Regions from separate parts of the Paenibacillus sp. FSL F4-0122 genome, predicted to be linked through region 3. Evidence: riboswitches for the same ligand, from Rfam matches in the RefSeq annotation. Region 3 holds a riboswitch; each other region holds the start of a gene.
What was found. A riboswitch is a leader RNA that binds a small molecule or an ion and turns the genes downstream of it on or off. The one in region 3 is predicted to bind thiamine pyrophosphate.
Positions count from the first base shown of each region.

Region 1: another riboswitch for thiamine pyrophosphate. It lies ahead of MHH49_RS28245 (ABC transporter ATP-binding protein); the one in region 3 lies ahead of MHH49_RS07800 (ABC transporter substrate-binding protein).
Region 2: another riboswitch for thiamine pyrophosphate. It lies ahead of MHH49_RS00650 (thiamine phosphate synthase); the one in region 3 lies ahead of MHH49_RS07800 (ABC transporter substrate-binding protein).

Region 1 is NZ_JBBODI010000001.1:6,422,719-6,427,438, forward strand. Features, by position in the region: gene MHH49_RS28230 (amino acid ABC transporter ATP-binding protein) at 1-436, opposite strand, end outside; gene MHH49_RS28235 (amino acid ABC transporter permease) at 450-1,118, opposite strand; gene MHH49_RS28240 (amino acid ABC transporter substrate-binding protein) at 1,172-2,008, opposite strand; TPP riboswitch at 2,231-2,334, shown strand; gene MHH49_RS28245 (ABC transporter ATP-binding protein) at 2,533-3,228, shown strand; gene MHH49_RS28250 (ABC transporter permease) at 3,209-3,985, shown strand; gene MHH49_RS28255 (ABC transporter substrate-binding protein) at 3,982-4,720, shown strand, end outside.
Region 2 is NZ_JBBODI010000001.1:152,647-157,366, reverse strand. Features, by position in the region: gene MHH49_RS00660 (GDSL-type esterase/lipase family protein) at 1-1,695, shown strand, start outside; gene MHH49_RS00655 (SDR family oxidoreductase) at 1,932-2,804, shown strand; TPP riboswitch at 2,892-2,993, shown strand; gene MHH49_RS00650 (thiamine phosphate synthase) at 3,109-3,714, shown strand; gene thiS (sulfur carrier protein ThiS) at 3,753-3,956, shown strand; gene MHH49_RS00640 (thiazole synthase) at 4,012-4,720, shown strand, end outside.
Region 3 is NZ_JBBODI010000001.1:1,839,472-1,844,191, reverse strand. Features, by position in the region: gene MHH49_RS07810 (ABC transporter permease) at 1-82, opposite strand, end outside; gene MHH49_RS07805 (thiamine-binding protein) at 79-372, opposite strand; gene MHH49_RS07800 (ABC transporter substrate-binding protein) at 933-1,982, opposite strand; TPP riboswitch at 2,144-2,254, opposite strand; gene MHH49_RS07795 (hypothetical protein) at 2,413-3,876, opposite strand; gene MHH49_RS07790 (MFS transporter) at 3,949-4,720, opposite strand, start outside.

The DNA.
Region 1 (4,720 bases), 4.6 Mb from region 3:
CACCTGACAGCTGATGTGGATAGTTATCAGCTTTATCTGCCAAACCCACCTTAGCCAGCAGCTGAAGCCCCCGCTTGCGCGCTTCTTCCTTGGATCGTTTCAGGACAGTTACCTGTCCCTCCATCACATTGCCAAGCGCAGTCATATGCGGAAATAAATTATACGATTGAAAGACCATCCCTGTTTTCTGACGAAGGGCCAATACGGAATTCTGAGGAATTTTCTTATGATCTGTAAAATTGATGGTGATATCACTGAGCGACAGGCTGCCTTGATCCGGGATTTCCAACAGATTAAAACAGCGCAGCAGTGTAGTCTTCCCGGAGCCGGATGGCCCAATAATGACAAGTACCTTTCCATGCTCCATTTTCAGATCAATACCCTTTAACACTTGGAGTGCGCCGAAGGATTTATGCAAATTAATGATTTCAATCACAAGTATCTCTCCTTTAGGTCGCAGAGTAACGATCGAGTCGTTTCTCCAAGTAATTTTGCAGCGCCGACAGCACAGAACAGAACACTAAATAAAACAATCCTGCTTCGGAGTATACCAGCAGAGGCTCATAAGTGGTAGAGGCTACCTGCTGTGCGGTTCTAAACATCTCCGTATAGGTGATGATCGCTGCAAGCGAAGTATCTTTAACCAAGCTAATAAAGGAATTGGATAACGGCGGTACAGAAACGCGCGCAGCTTGTGGCAGAATTACGCGGCTCAGAGCCTGCCCACGAGTCATCCCGACTGAGAAGGCAGCTTCCCATTGGCCTTTATGTATCGACAGGATAGCAGCGCGTACGATTTCCGATGAATAAGCCCCTACGCTAAGGGTAAATCCAATGGTGGCGGCAATGAAGGGGTCGAGTACAATGCCAACAGCCGGCAAACCATAAAATATAATAAATAGCTGCACTAACAATGGGGTTCCTCGAATAACCCACACATAAAAACGGGCGATTAGCTTCGGAATTACCCACGGTGAAAGACGTGCCAGCGCGGTTAGGATCGCCAAAATCAATCCAAGCACAAAGGAAAGTAGCGCCAACGGAATGGTAAAAGCCACCCCGGCTTTTAGCAGGGGTAGCAGTGTGTCTAAGAAAATTTGTATTTTGCGGTCATCCATTATTCAGACATCCTTTTTAGCTTCCAGGCTTAATTAGCCTTGCTAGCCTTGTATTATTTTGAAACGTCAGCTCCAAAGTATTTCTCGGAAATTTTCAAGTACGTTCCATCACTCTTCATCTCTGTAATCGCATCACTGACCGCTTTCACCAGCTCATCATTACCTTTCAGGAATACCGCGGCACTTTGTGATCCTTCAGGAATCTCATCAACCACTTTAATTTTTGCATCTGGTTTTTGTTTTTTCAGATCCAGATAAGACAAGCCATCATTCACAGTTGCATCAATACGTCCCGAAGTCAGCAGGTCCATCGCTTGATTGAAACCATCTGTAGCTACGATTTCAGCACCGTTCTCACGAGCGATGTCGGATAAGTTACTTGTCAGGGATTGTCCGGCTTTTTTACCCTTAAGATCGGCAAAGGTCTTAATATCCTCATTGTCTTCGCTCACGATCAATACTGCTTTGGATACGATATAGGGTTCAGAGAAATCATATTTCACTTTGCGATCTTCGTTAATGGAAACTTCATTAAAGATTACATCAAACCGTTTCGCATCCATTCCAGCAAAAATACCATCCCACTGAGTTTCAAAAAATTCAGCTTTAACACCTAAACGCTTTGCTACTTCTTCAGCAATTTCCACGTCAAAACCAGTCAATTTCCCCGCAGTGTCATGATAAGTAAAAGGTGCATAAGTCCCTTCTGTACCTATCCGCAATTTGCCGCTGGCTTTCACAGCCTCCAAACTGTTTTGCGCTGAAGATGCTGCTCCACCATTCGTTCCAGCTGTAGGTTCAGCAGCCGTATTGGTATTCGAATTATTGGCGCAAGCCGCTACAAGGACCACGGTTAACGCCAATATAATAGTTAAACTCCATTTTTTCATTCTTAAATCCCCTCTCTCTATCCGGTTTTTTTCCGGTAAATTGAATAGTACACTGCCATCACATGATCGTCAATACTTTTTTCCGATTATATACATCGGAATTATAATATTAACTAGATTCCTACCTATATCTTACCCAATCTTGGATTAATCCTTCACTTCTTTCTCTCTTTACTTCTCAGAAAGATATGGTATATTTATAAACAAATTAATATGGACCTGTTATTTCACTAGGGGAGTCGGCCGACTGAGACGGAGCTTCAAGCTCCGGACCCTTGGAACCTGATCTGGATCATACCAGCGGAGGGAAGTGGAGCAGAATTTTCATCAAGCATGTTAAGTGTTATTATGCAGAATGAACTTTTTGACCCATTCATTTCCTCTGGAAATGGATGGGTCTTTATTTGTTTAGGCGCTCCACAAAAATTTTAGGAGGTTAGATCATCACGACCATTTTATCTATTCAAGGCCTAACCTACTCTTTTCCGGAATCTGAGCAACCCCCTGTATTCGCAGATCTATCCATGGATATCAGGCAAGGGGAATTCGTCTCCGTAGTAGGTGCTAGCGGATGCGGGAAAAGTACATTTTTCAAAACGATTGCCGGTTTACTCGAACCTACTCACGGAAAAATAAAACTCTCTACACACCCGTCAACCGCTAGTCGTTTAGGCCAGATCGCTTATATGCCTCAGCAGGATTTATTGCTGCCTTGGAGGACAGTGCTCGATAACTGCCTTTTGCCTTGGGAGATCAAGCCCAGATTCAATAAACAAGAAACGATCACTCAGATTCGGGAAATGTTGACCCGCTTCGGCTTAGCAGATGTAGAGAAGGCTTATCCCCATGAACTTTCGGGTGGAATGAAACAGCGAGTCGCATTTCTGCGCACCTTAGTGGCTGGAGGCGGAACTGGTCTGATGCTGCTGGATGAGCCCTTTGGCGCTCTCGATGCCATGACCAAACGCGAGATACACCGTTGGCTGTTGGAGTTATGGGGTGAATTGAATCAGACGATTATGCTCATCACTCATGATCTGGAAGAAGCACTATTGCTCAGTGACCGGATTTATTTATTATCTGGCGGTGCGCACAGCGAATTACAGGAGATCGTTGTGGATCTACCAAGGCCAAGACATTATAAGATGAACTATGAACCCCGGTTTATAGCACTACGGGAAGAGTTGGAGCGAAGATTGCATGCAACCTATACCTTTTAAAAAACATCTAGACAACTATGGTCCCTTCCTTCTTCTGGTACTGCTCATTCTTGTAATCTGGGAGTCGGCTGTTCGCCTTCACATGATTCCAGCCTTTATTCTCCCTGCACCTTCCTCTATGGGAATCGCATTGATCGAGCACAGGCAATTATTATTCGGACAGCATTTATTGGCAACGTTACAGGAGATACTGGTGGGTTTTGTCCTTTCTGTTATTTGTGGTGTATTGCTGGGCACTGGAATGTTCCTGTATCGCCCCATAGAAAAGGCCATCTATCCCTTTCTTATCATTAGCCAGACGATCCCATTAATTGCGCTATCCCCCATTTTTATTATGTGGTTCGGATATTCGCTGTGGAGCAAAGTGGCTGTGGTGTTTTTGACGGCTTTTTTTCCAGTCGTAGTGAGTACATATGATGGACTTCGTACAAGTGGCCAGACTTACAAGGACTTATTATTAACATTTGGTGCAAACCGCTGGCAGCTGCTTGTCAAAACCCAAATTCCACTGGCGTTGCCTGCTTTTTTCTCTGGCTTAAAGCTGTCCATTGTATACTGCGTCATCGGAGCTACTATCGGGGAATGGCTCGGCGGCAGTAAAGGACTCGGTTACTTCAGCCGCAGAATGGCCGGAAATATGCAGAGCGATGAAATGTTCGCGGCTGTATTTCTGCTGTCCGCGCTTGGTGTGGTGCTTTTTCTGGCGATAGCTTTACTCGAACAATTATTTTTAAAGAAAAGAGGATCAAACCAATGAATCATTTAAAATCCCCACAACGAGGACTTATTTCTGTATTTCTAGTATGCACACTTTTGCTCTTAAGCAGCTGCGGGAAGGCAGACAAGATAAATAACAACTCCCAAACCGATCCCTCCAATACCGAAAATAAGCAGTCACACAAGCTGACGATTATGCTTGATTGGTATCCCAATGCCGTTCATTCCTTTCTATACGCTGCGCAACAGCAAGGTTTTTTCCAAGAGGAAGGTTTGGATGTCGAGATCAAAATGCCTGCGGACAGCAATGATTCCCTAAAGCTTGTTGCAGCGAATCAAATTGATCTAGCGCTCAGTTATCAGCCTCAGGTACTTATGGCACGCGGCGAGAAAATCCCTGTACGTTCGATTGCAGCAATCGTGCGGCATCCACTGAATCATCTGATGGTTCCTCAGGCTGGCAGTATTCATAGTCCAAAAGAGCTCGCGGGAAAACAAATCGGCTATTCCTCCATTCCGCTCTATGAAGCGATGATTCGGACAATGATCCAGAGTGATGGAGGCGATCCTTCATCCGCCAAGCTGATTGACGTAGGTTTTGACCTCATCCCTGCGATCTCTACTGGACAAGTAGACGCAATAATGGGCGGGTTCATCAACCATGAACAACTAATCCTTGAAAAAGAGGGACATCCGGTCACTTCGCTTAATCCAACGGATTACGGAGTGCCTGACTATTATGAGCTTGTGCTGGTGGCCAGCGAACAAGGATTGC
Region 2 (4,720 bases), 1.7 Mb from region 3:
AACGTATATGTAAAAACGACTTCTGACGCAGAGGATGGGATCGTGTCAGTATCAGGAATGCAGACCAGCCGCTTGTTGAAAAGTGGACATTGGGACGCGGCAAAGCTTGTACCCGTCAAGCATACGGCTGTAGCCAAAGGGAAAGAGTGGACTTATACGTATGTAAACGGCCGTGACCATATAGATATTGAGATTGAACCGAACAAAGTGAACACAGCTGTAGGGATTGAGGAGATCATACTGGAACCGATTTTGCCACAGCATAGAGCAGCTGGAGCTCTTCCGAATTTATTTATACTTGGAGATTCCACGGTCAAGTCCTACACCTTCGACGAAGCGCCAATGAGTGGTTGGGGCCAGATTATTGGCAGTATGTTTAATCAACATAAAGTGAGTGTAACTAACTATTCCATGGGAGGACGCTCGTTTAAAAATGCCTATACAGAAGGTCGACTTAACGACATTTTACTGAGTGGCAGCATTGGGGATTATGTGTTTATTCAATTCGGACACAATGATGAGAGTGCAGATGAGTTCAGACGTTACGGCAGAGGTTCGACTGAGGCAATGTATGAAAACTACCTTAAAGAAGTTTATCTCCCTGCGATCCAAGCCCGGGGCATGATACCAGTACTGGTAACGCCAATGTCCAGAATTAAAGGGAATGCAAGTCCGGGATATATCTATGAGAATTCTTTTAAATCAAGAAAGTTTGTAGATATTCTTAAACGGGTTGCAGATGAATCTGGAGTTACACTTATTGACCTTAACTCGGAAAGTCTGAAATATTATAACGAGATCGGAGGAGAAGCGATAACAGCCCTCTTCATGTCAATTGAAGCCGGAGAAACGCCAGGCAAAACAAATGACGGAAGTTACGCTAACGGGCATCCTTCAAAGAAAATCGATGGGACTCATTTTAAAGAAGCGCTCGCCAAACAATTTTCGCGGATGATTGTTACGGAGCTTGTAGAGAAAGGTGCTACTGGCGATTCTACTGCTGCCTCCATTACTGCTTATCTTAAAGGGAACGTTAAGCATGCGGCACTAACAGGCAACTGGGATAAGGTTTTTCCGGAAATAACTAATGATACGACGACCGGGGAAGCTGCTTATTACCGCAATCAAATTGAAAAATTAATCCAGCTGGGAGTAATGGGCAAAGACCGTCAAGGGAATTTTAAGCCAGATACGGAGATGACAGTTGCTGAATTCACACGCAGTATTTCTAAGTTAATGAAAGTGGAAAGATCAGATCTTGCCTATTATCCGAAAGGTAAGCTGTCACGTGAAACGATGGGTGCTATTCTCTATGATGTTTACCAAGTAAAGTTTGCTAATAAACCTAAGTACATGACTGATTATAACGGCACAGCAGTAGTGCCAGGAGATCCTGGTTATGATTTCAATCTGGATCCAGGAGCTAGAGGAGCGATGTACTATCCACTTGTATCCTGGCAGCAGCTGGTTGATACGGCGGACATTTCTCCTTTTTTAATTTCAAAAGTGAAAAGTGCTTATGAATTAGGGCTTATTAGATCTGAAGTGGGGATTGCTAGAGGCCAAATGGTCAATGGGACAGAACTAGAACCTAAAGCCATAGTGACCCGGGAGAAAGCAGCTAAAGCTCTTTATTTTATGTGGGTACTGGAACATGGAGTGAATGCAGAAAATCATGTTTCTTCTTTGAAATAGTTAGGGTGAACAATTCAAGGCACAGCAGCGATGCTGTGCCTTTTTGTATGCAGTGAAGTCCTCTCCACTTACAGCAGTTTACATCCACGGTTGTTTATTTCTACTTGCATTGTGGTAAGTAAGATTCGTAAAGCGATTTAAGAAAATGACAAACCCAGCGTATAAACGTGCATTGTTGTGCCATCCTAAGATGATCAGTTAACTATCAATTTGCTTAACGAGAGGAGATAGGGAAGATGTCAGGCAATAATAAACAAGCTACAAAAACCTTACCCCCACAGGAGCAGCATCATCAGCCAGGGATTGAGAGTGAAATGACGCCGCTGCCCAAATACGAGCCGGCAAATTATAAAGCAGCAGGTAAACTGCAAGACAAGGCGGCGTTGATTACCGGTGGAGACAGCGGAATTGGGCGTGCAGTTGCTGTGCTTTTTGCTAAAGAAGGTGCTGATGTGGTCATTTCATATCTTAATGAACACTCAGATGCAGAGGAAACTAAACGTCAGGTCGAGCAGGAAGGCCGCAAATGTATCCTAATTCCAGGTGATATCGGTGACGAGAAATTCTGTAAGGATCTTATTAAACAGACGGTAGAGGGCTTAGGAAAGCTTGATATTCTCATCAATAACGCGGCGGAGCAACATCCGCAAGCTAAGATCGAGGATATTACTTCCGAGCAGCTAGAGCGTACTTTCCGTACGAATATATTTGCGATGTTCTATTTAACAAAAGCAGCTATGCCTCATTTAAAAGCAGGATCTACAATTATAAATACAACTTCAATTACCGCTTATCGCGGAAGCCCGCAGCTGCTGGACTATTCATCAACTAAAGGAGCTATCCTGAGTTTCACACGATCTTTGTCCACGAATCTGGCGGAGAAGGGCATACGGGTAAACGGTGTAGCACCAGGTCCAATCTGGACACCGCTAATTCCCTCTACCTTTGATGCGAAGCAGGTTAGCGAGTTTGGAGGCACGCAGCCTATGAAACGGCCTGGACAACCAGAGGAGCTGGCGCCAGCCTATGTATATCTTGCCTCTGACGATTCCAGTTATGTGACTGGACAGGTTATTCATGTAAATGGTGGCGAGGTAGTAAACGGTTAGATTAGTACAGCTAATGTGAATAAATGGGTGTATTTCAATAAAAAAATATGTTACTATAAACCACGTTAGCATTTTAAAATTGTATATTTATGTCACTAGGGGTGCCGATTGGCTGAGACGGAATGGATTTCCGGACCCTTTGAACCTGATCTGGTTAAGACCAGCGTAGGGAAGTGGAGAACGAATTTCTGTTGTCGGGCTATTTGTAGTACCGTCTATATACAGATTCTGACTGCCTTCCTTACGGGGGCAGTTTTTTTGTTTTTTACTGGCCTACAGGGAAGTGAGAGAGAGGAGATCGCGAGTGGTACAAGCTGAGATCCATCTAATATCAGACGGCAAGCAGCTGTTGAGACAATTTGTTGAACTGGCTGTCACGGTGCAGACATGGGTCGATTATATTCACTTAAGAGAGAAGCAATGTCCAGCACGCGAACTGCTCTCTGCGGCACAGGAGCTGTTGGCTGCCGGTATACCCGCTACCAAACTGATAATCAATGACCGGATCGATGTAGCATTGGCAGCTGGTGCCGCGGGTGTTCAGTTGGCTGGGCACAGTCTGAGCCCGCTTACAGCCCGGCGAATTGCACCTCAGCTTTGGCTGGGGAGATCGGTTCATTCTCCGGAAGAAGCGGCGAATGCTTCAGAGCAGGGAGCTGATTATTGCTTGTTTGGCCATGTATTTCCCTCGGCGAGCAAGCTAGGGCTGCCCGCACGTGGGTTAGAGCTGCTTGCAGAAACGGTGAAGACTAGCTCTATTCCTGTAATTGCGATTGGCGGAATTGGTCCCGCTAATGCGGCGCAGATCATTAGGCAAGGCGCGGCAGGAATTGCTGTGATGTCCGGAATTTGCGGAGCGGATGATCCTTATGAGGCCGCCAAAGCTATTCATAAGGCGGTTCATTCATAGCCGGGAGGTAAAAGCATAGGCGAAGGGGGTGATTCAGAATGAGACTGTTGATTAACGGGAAATCCGCAGAGTGTTCTGGTGGTATTCAAACTATAGCTGATTTGATCAGTCTTCCTGAGTGGTCGGGTCGTCTGATGATCATTGAGCTGAATGGAGAAATTGTCAGTAAGGAGAATTATGAAAGTACTGCTCTGAGCGAGGATGATCGTTTGGAACTGGTGCACTTTGTTGGTGGGGGTTGAGATGGAGCGGTATAGAATTTTGAGAAATTTCTAAGAACCAAAGGGAGGTAATTTCATGCATGACCCGTTACATATTGGAGGCATCGAATTAACTAGTAGATTATTTATCGGAACCGGAAAATATAGCCGGAATGCTCTGATCCCCGGAGTGATCGCAAGCTCTGGTTCTCAGGTGATTACTGTAGCGCTTCGCCGAGTGGACCCGGAAGGTGGAGCAGAAAATATCATGAACCACATTCCCGGCCACATGACTCTTCTGCCTAATACCTCAGGAGCGCGTACAGCGGAAGAGGCAGTCCGTATTGCGAGATTAGCAAGAGCTGCGGGACTGGGGAACTGGGTGAAGATCGAAGTGATCAATGATCAGAAATACCTGCTTCCAGATAATCTGGAGACCATACGAGCTACAGAGATTCTAGCGGCGGAGGGTTTTGTAGTACTGCCATATATGAGTCCGGACCTTTCGGCTGCTTTACGTCTGAGAGATGCCGGTGCTGCTGCTGTGATGCCGCTTGGTGCGCCGATCGGGACGAATCGCGGCCTGCGCACCAAGGAGCTCGTGCGTATTCTTATTGAAGAAGTGAATTTGCCGATTATTGTAGATGCCGGAATTGGCAAGCCCTCGGAAGCGGCGGAAGCAATGGAGATGGGGGCCGCTGCTGTTCTGCTTAATACGGCTATCGCAACGGCACGTAATCCGCTCGTCATGGCGGAAGCGTTCCGCGAGGCGATATCCGCTGGCCGCAAAGCTTATTTGGCAGGAC
Region 3 (4,720 bases):
CAGATACAGATAGCTGCCATACGCTTAAAAAGAAGACGACCGCCACAAGGGGCGGCCATATTAGCTTCCAGGTCGATCTCACGGCCGATATTTCTCCGTCAATTTATCCATGCTGATTCCGTTAGGATTATGAGCGATTTTGATCTGCGAAATTACGCTTGGACTGCCTGCTTCGATCAACGCCTCTTGCATCTGACGCACAACCTCCAGCAGCTCGCTAAGCTCACCTTCCATTGTGGTTTCCAGCGGATTCACCTGATGTTTAACACCGGATTTTTGAATGACCTCAATCGCTTTATCTACGTATGGGATGGAATCCTCATTGTTCGGAGTTTTTGGAATTACTTGAATGCTTAGTAGGGTGTTAGCCACAATAATCAATCCTCTCATTTTATAAGGTAAGTTCAAAAAGCCAACTTTGATAACGAAGTAATTCAGGAAGCAAACTCGACATCGAATCTTGAACGAACTTGGGAAGTCCGGTACTCACGTAGCACATCACTACGCTCCGTTCCTCCTTCCTCAAGTAACGTCCAACCTTCTTGGTTCTGAAAGCCGACTTTTTGAGCTCTTAAATTATAAGGTGAGTTCAAAAAGCCAACTTTGATAACGAAGTAATTCAGGAAGCAAACTCGACGTCGAATCTTGAACGAACTTGGGAAGTCCGGTACTCACGTAGCACATCACTACGCTCCGTTCCTCCTTCCTCAAGTAACGTCCAACCTTCTTGGTTCTGAAAGCCGTCTTTTTGAACTCTTAAATTATAAGGTAAGTTCAAAAAGCCAACTTTGATAACGAAGTAACTCAGGAAGCAAACTCGACGTCGAATCTTGAACGAACTTAGGAAGTCCGGTACTCACGTAGCACATCACTACGCTCCGTTCCTCCTTCCTCAAGTGACGTCCAACCTTCTTGGTTCTGAAGTCCGCTCTCTACTCCGCCGGTAAAAAATCATTACTGAATGCACTAGCAGCATCCAGCGGTTTATCCAGCAACTTCAGATCATACATCCAGTCGCCGTAATTTTGCCAGACCTCGGTTTTTTGCTCGCCCCAGCGGGCAGCATCGTCCTTGTATTTTGGGCTAAGCCATTTTTGGCTAGCTAGGACAAGGTCGGCGTCCAGGTCAGGAACGGCCTTCGATAACATACCGGCAGCCTCTTCCGGATGATCAATGGCATATTGATAACCTTTTGATGTGGCTTTCATGAAGGCCTTCACCAGCTCAGGATGATCTGCAATTTGCTTCTCACTCGTCGTCAGCACAGGCGTGTAATAATCGAGCTGTGGCGCATAATCCTTTAAGTACAGCATATCCAATGGCTCGCCACGCAACTCAGCCTCAACGCCAGTCCAAGCGTAGAAAATCCAGGCGAAATCAATGTCACGTTTGACGGCGGTAAAATAATCAGCTTCACCGATACTTATCAGCTTCACCTTTTTCACATCGCCACCTTCAGGATCCATGATAGCTTTCATGGCTGCTTCTTCGGCCGGTGAGCCCCAGCCTCCGTAGGTTTTACCTTCGAAATCCTTTGGTGATTTAATATTGCGATCTACTGGAGCGGCGAATCCCGATGTATTATGCTGAATAATAGCTGCTATCGAGACAAGGGGGACGCCTTGTAGACGGGCTAGAGTTAATCCTTCTTGCGCGCTGATGCCAAATGCGGCCTCGCCAGAAGTAACCATAGTATCAGAACCCGCTGCGCCTGGTTGAACGATTTCGACGTCCAGACCTTCTTCAGCGTAGTAACCAAGATCCTTAGCTACGTATAGACCGGTATGATTCGTGTTCGGTGTCCAGTCGAGTGCGACTTTAACTTTGGTGAGCTCTTTTGGAGCATCCGTCCCAGCCGCTGCAGTTGGATCAGTAGCATTTGCTTTGTTTCCGGCTGTATTCCCATTGTTGCTGCCGCATCCGGCAACGGCAAGAATGAGTACACAGGTGAGGCACAACGTAAGTGCTTTTTTGAGGTGCATGTCTTCTTCTCTCCTTTAAGGTTACAAGAATCCCGTCTTCACAACATGAACCGTAAAGTGTAGTATGTACGTTTTTCTACATCTTTTAGTGATCTTACAAAAAAAGCGCCCCGAGTGATCGGGACGCTGGCTTGGCGCAAGGTTAGTCAAGGTCACAGGGACCAGAACCAATTGGCGATTCCTACGCTGGCATTATCCAGATCAGGTATAAGGGTCAGTATCTTGTGGGATACAATCTCAGCCGGCCAATTCCAGCACCCCTGGTTCTATGAAGTTAACGGGTATTTCTATGTGCAATATAAGTAAGCATAAGTTTTGTACCTATACTTAATGTCTTATATTTCTCGCATACGGTGTATTATAGACGGCTGTACTCGGAATGTCTAGTAGTGCACTCCTGAATTTTTCCAATCCAGTAGTTTCTTTTTTGCTAGTCTAGATCTTTATATTTCTTGCGGTGACGCCGTTTAAGCTCACTAACCAGCGCCCCTAGCGTGAGGACAACGCTGATCAGAATCCCGCTCATGATCACGAAGAGGGCAAGAAATTCAAAGGGGGAATATCCAATCATTTTACTCCATTGAATCTTTCCATCCAGATCGTCAATGACCTGATTCATGCCGTAAATCCCGCTTACTACCGTAAATACAGTGAGAATCATCAGCAGATTATCCCGTCGCTTGGACTGAAACTTATCCTGATACTGAAACAGGTCATTTAAGGTTTCTTTCACTTCCTCGAATAAAGCGTCGTTTCCGTATACTTTACGCAGCTGAAGAAATATCTCCCGGCCCTGCGACTGGGAAATCAACTCCAAGAAGTAGAACTTTGCCGAGAACTTATTGATGGAATAGATTAGATTGTCTATTTCCTCATAATCATGATTAATCCGAAGTCGGGAGTGCATATTGGCGAGCTTCAGCAGAACGATTTTGTGGAAAATATTGAGTAAAAATCCGTAATAATATTGCCCATACATCTGGTTGGCTAGACTTACAGCAATCTCCTGTTCAGCCCGGGTCATGCAGCAAAAGGTCTGCTCATTCATCATATAATACGTGTCTGGGCCCCAGCGATTATAGGAATGCTCATGACAATAGTTTGCAATATACGCTGGATCGCTTGCACTGGCATAGGGCTTTCCGTTCAGATCAATTCCATCAAGCTGTGAGGCGCGATAGCGTAGATTTACACTAATCTCATCAGAACCTTCTTCATTCTGAAAGCCGTAAAAAGCTTGCACCTGCATTCTTTCATCTACGAAAAAAGGAAGGGTCTCAAAATAAGCCCCATTGATATCCGATTGATCCAGATATGGCTCCAGTCCATCCACCAAATTTCGGAAGACAAAATCCTCTACCATCTCATAGGTCTGTTCCCCGCAATGAATATAAGTGTAGTCATCCTGTATGAAGGTTTTCTCTAGCGCACGGAAACGATCCGCGAATTCTAGGGCAATACTAAAGGGAATCGAATCCCCCTCCAGCTGGACACGTATCGTCACGAATCCAAGCTGAAAGGGACATATGAATATATCCGTCGAGAGAATTTTGAAAAATATAGATTGCTGCGGAATCTCCAGAATGCAGTCGAGATTATTTACTCTGGAAAAACGGCGAAACGAGTCGGCATCCTTCCTGCGCGGAAAAAGGACGTGTGCGGCAAACGGTAAATAGGTGCGCTCCATTCGTTCATGGGAAACACAGTAACCTTCTCCATAATAGGCAGCTTCCAGTTCTTTGTTATCCAGAAAAAAACGTGTGAATCCGTCGTCCTGTAATTGCTGGATAAGCTGCTTAGAATCGCCCTTTTTTATAGAGAAGGGAAATATAAACTGCATAAGCGCAGTATGTAACAAAGGCTCAGTTGAAGACTCATTTAAAGACTCATTCATTCATTGTCCATCCTTGTGCTCAGAATATGCTTATAGATCACATTACCCTAAAAGGATAACGTTGATACTATTCTAAATACTGGAACTCTTTCCTTCCACCGCTTGCCTGGCTTGGAATCTCCATGCGGCAATGCTTAGCAGGAACAAGAAGGCAGCAAAAGTGGCAAGTAATCCGGCTGTTTGTGCCACTTCTAAATGGTCCATAGACCAGCCCGTAAACAGAGGTAGCAAAGCACCACCAACGCCTCCGGAAGCAATCATAATGCTGGGTGTTGACTCTTCGGTGCCAGGCAGCATTTTGCTGGAGAAAACCAATGCAATGGAGAAAATACCGGACATAAACAGCCCCAGCAGCAGAATTACAATGAAAGCAGTCATTCGATTGTCAGTGAACGGAAAGAGTGTCAGCAGTAACAAGGTTAGTAAACAGCTGCTGAGAATGTACGCGCGATAAGATATTTTTTCGGCAATTACACCCGCAAACAATCTTCCTGTAGACATCGCCAGCCAAAAGAAAGTGACTGTCAGTGCTGCCGCAGACTCTGTCATCCCTAGCTTGGCAATAAAGATAGCCGGCATAAAGTTGACTAAACTCATCTCTGTGCCTACATAAAGAAAAAAGAAAACGATGAAGATCCCTAGCAGAATCCATTGCTTACCTTTATACGGAAATTTTTTGTTAGAACGTGAGCTTGAGGAATGCGAATTGTCTGCTCCTTGGACAGAGGCACGTTCATCCAGCATGCGTTGTAGATTACCGAAGTGTCCTCTTGCCCAGAGGATAAGAGAAATCAAAGAGAAGGCAGCGACGATTAGAAAGGCCAATCTCCACGCTCCGGCAGCA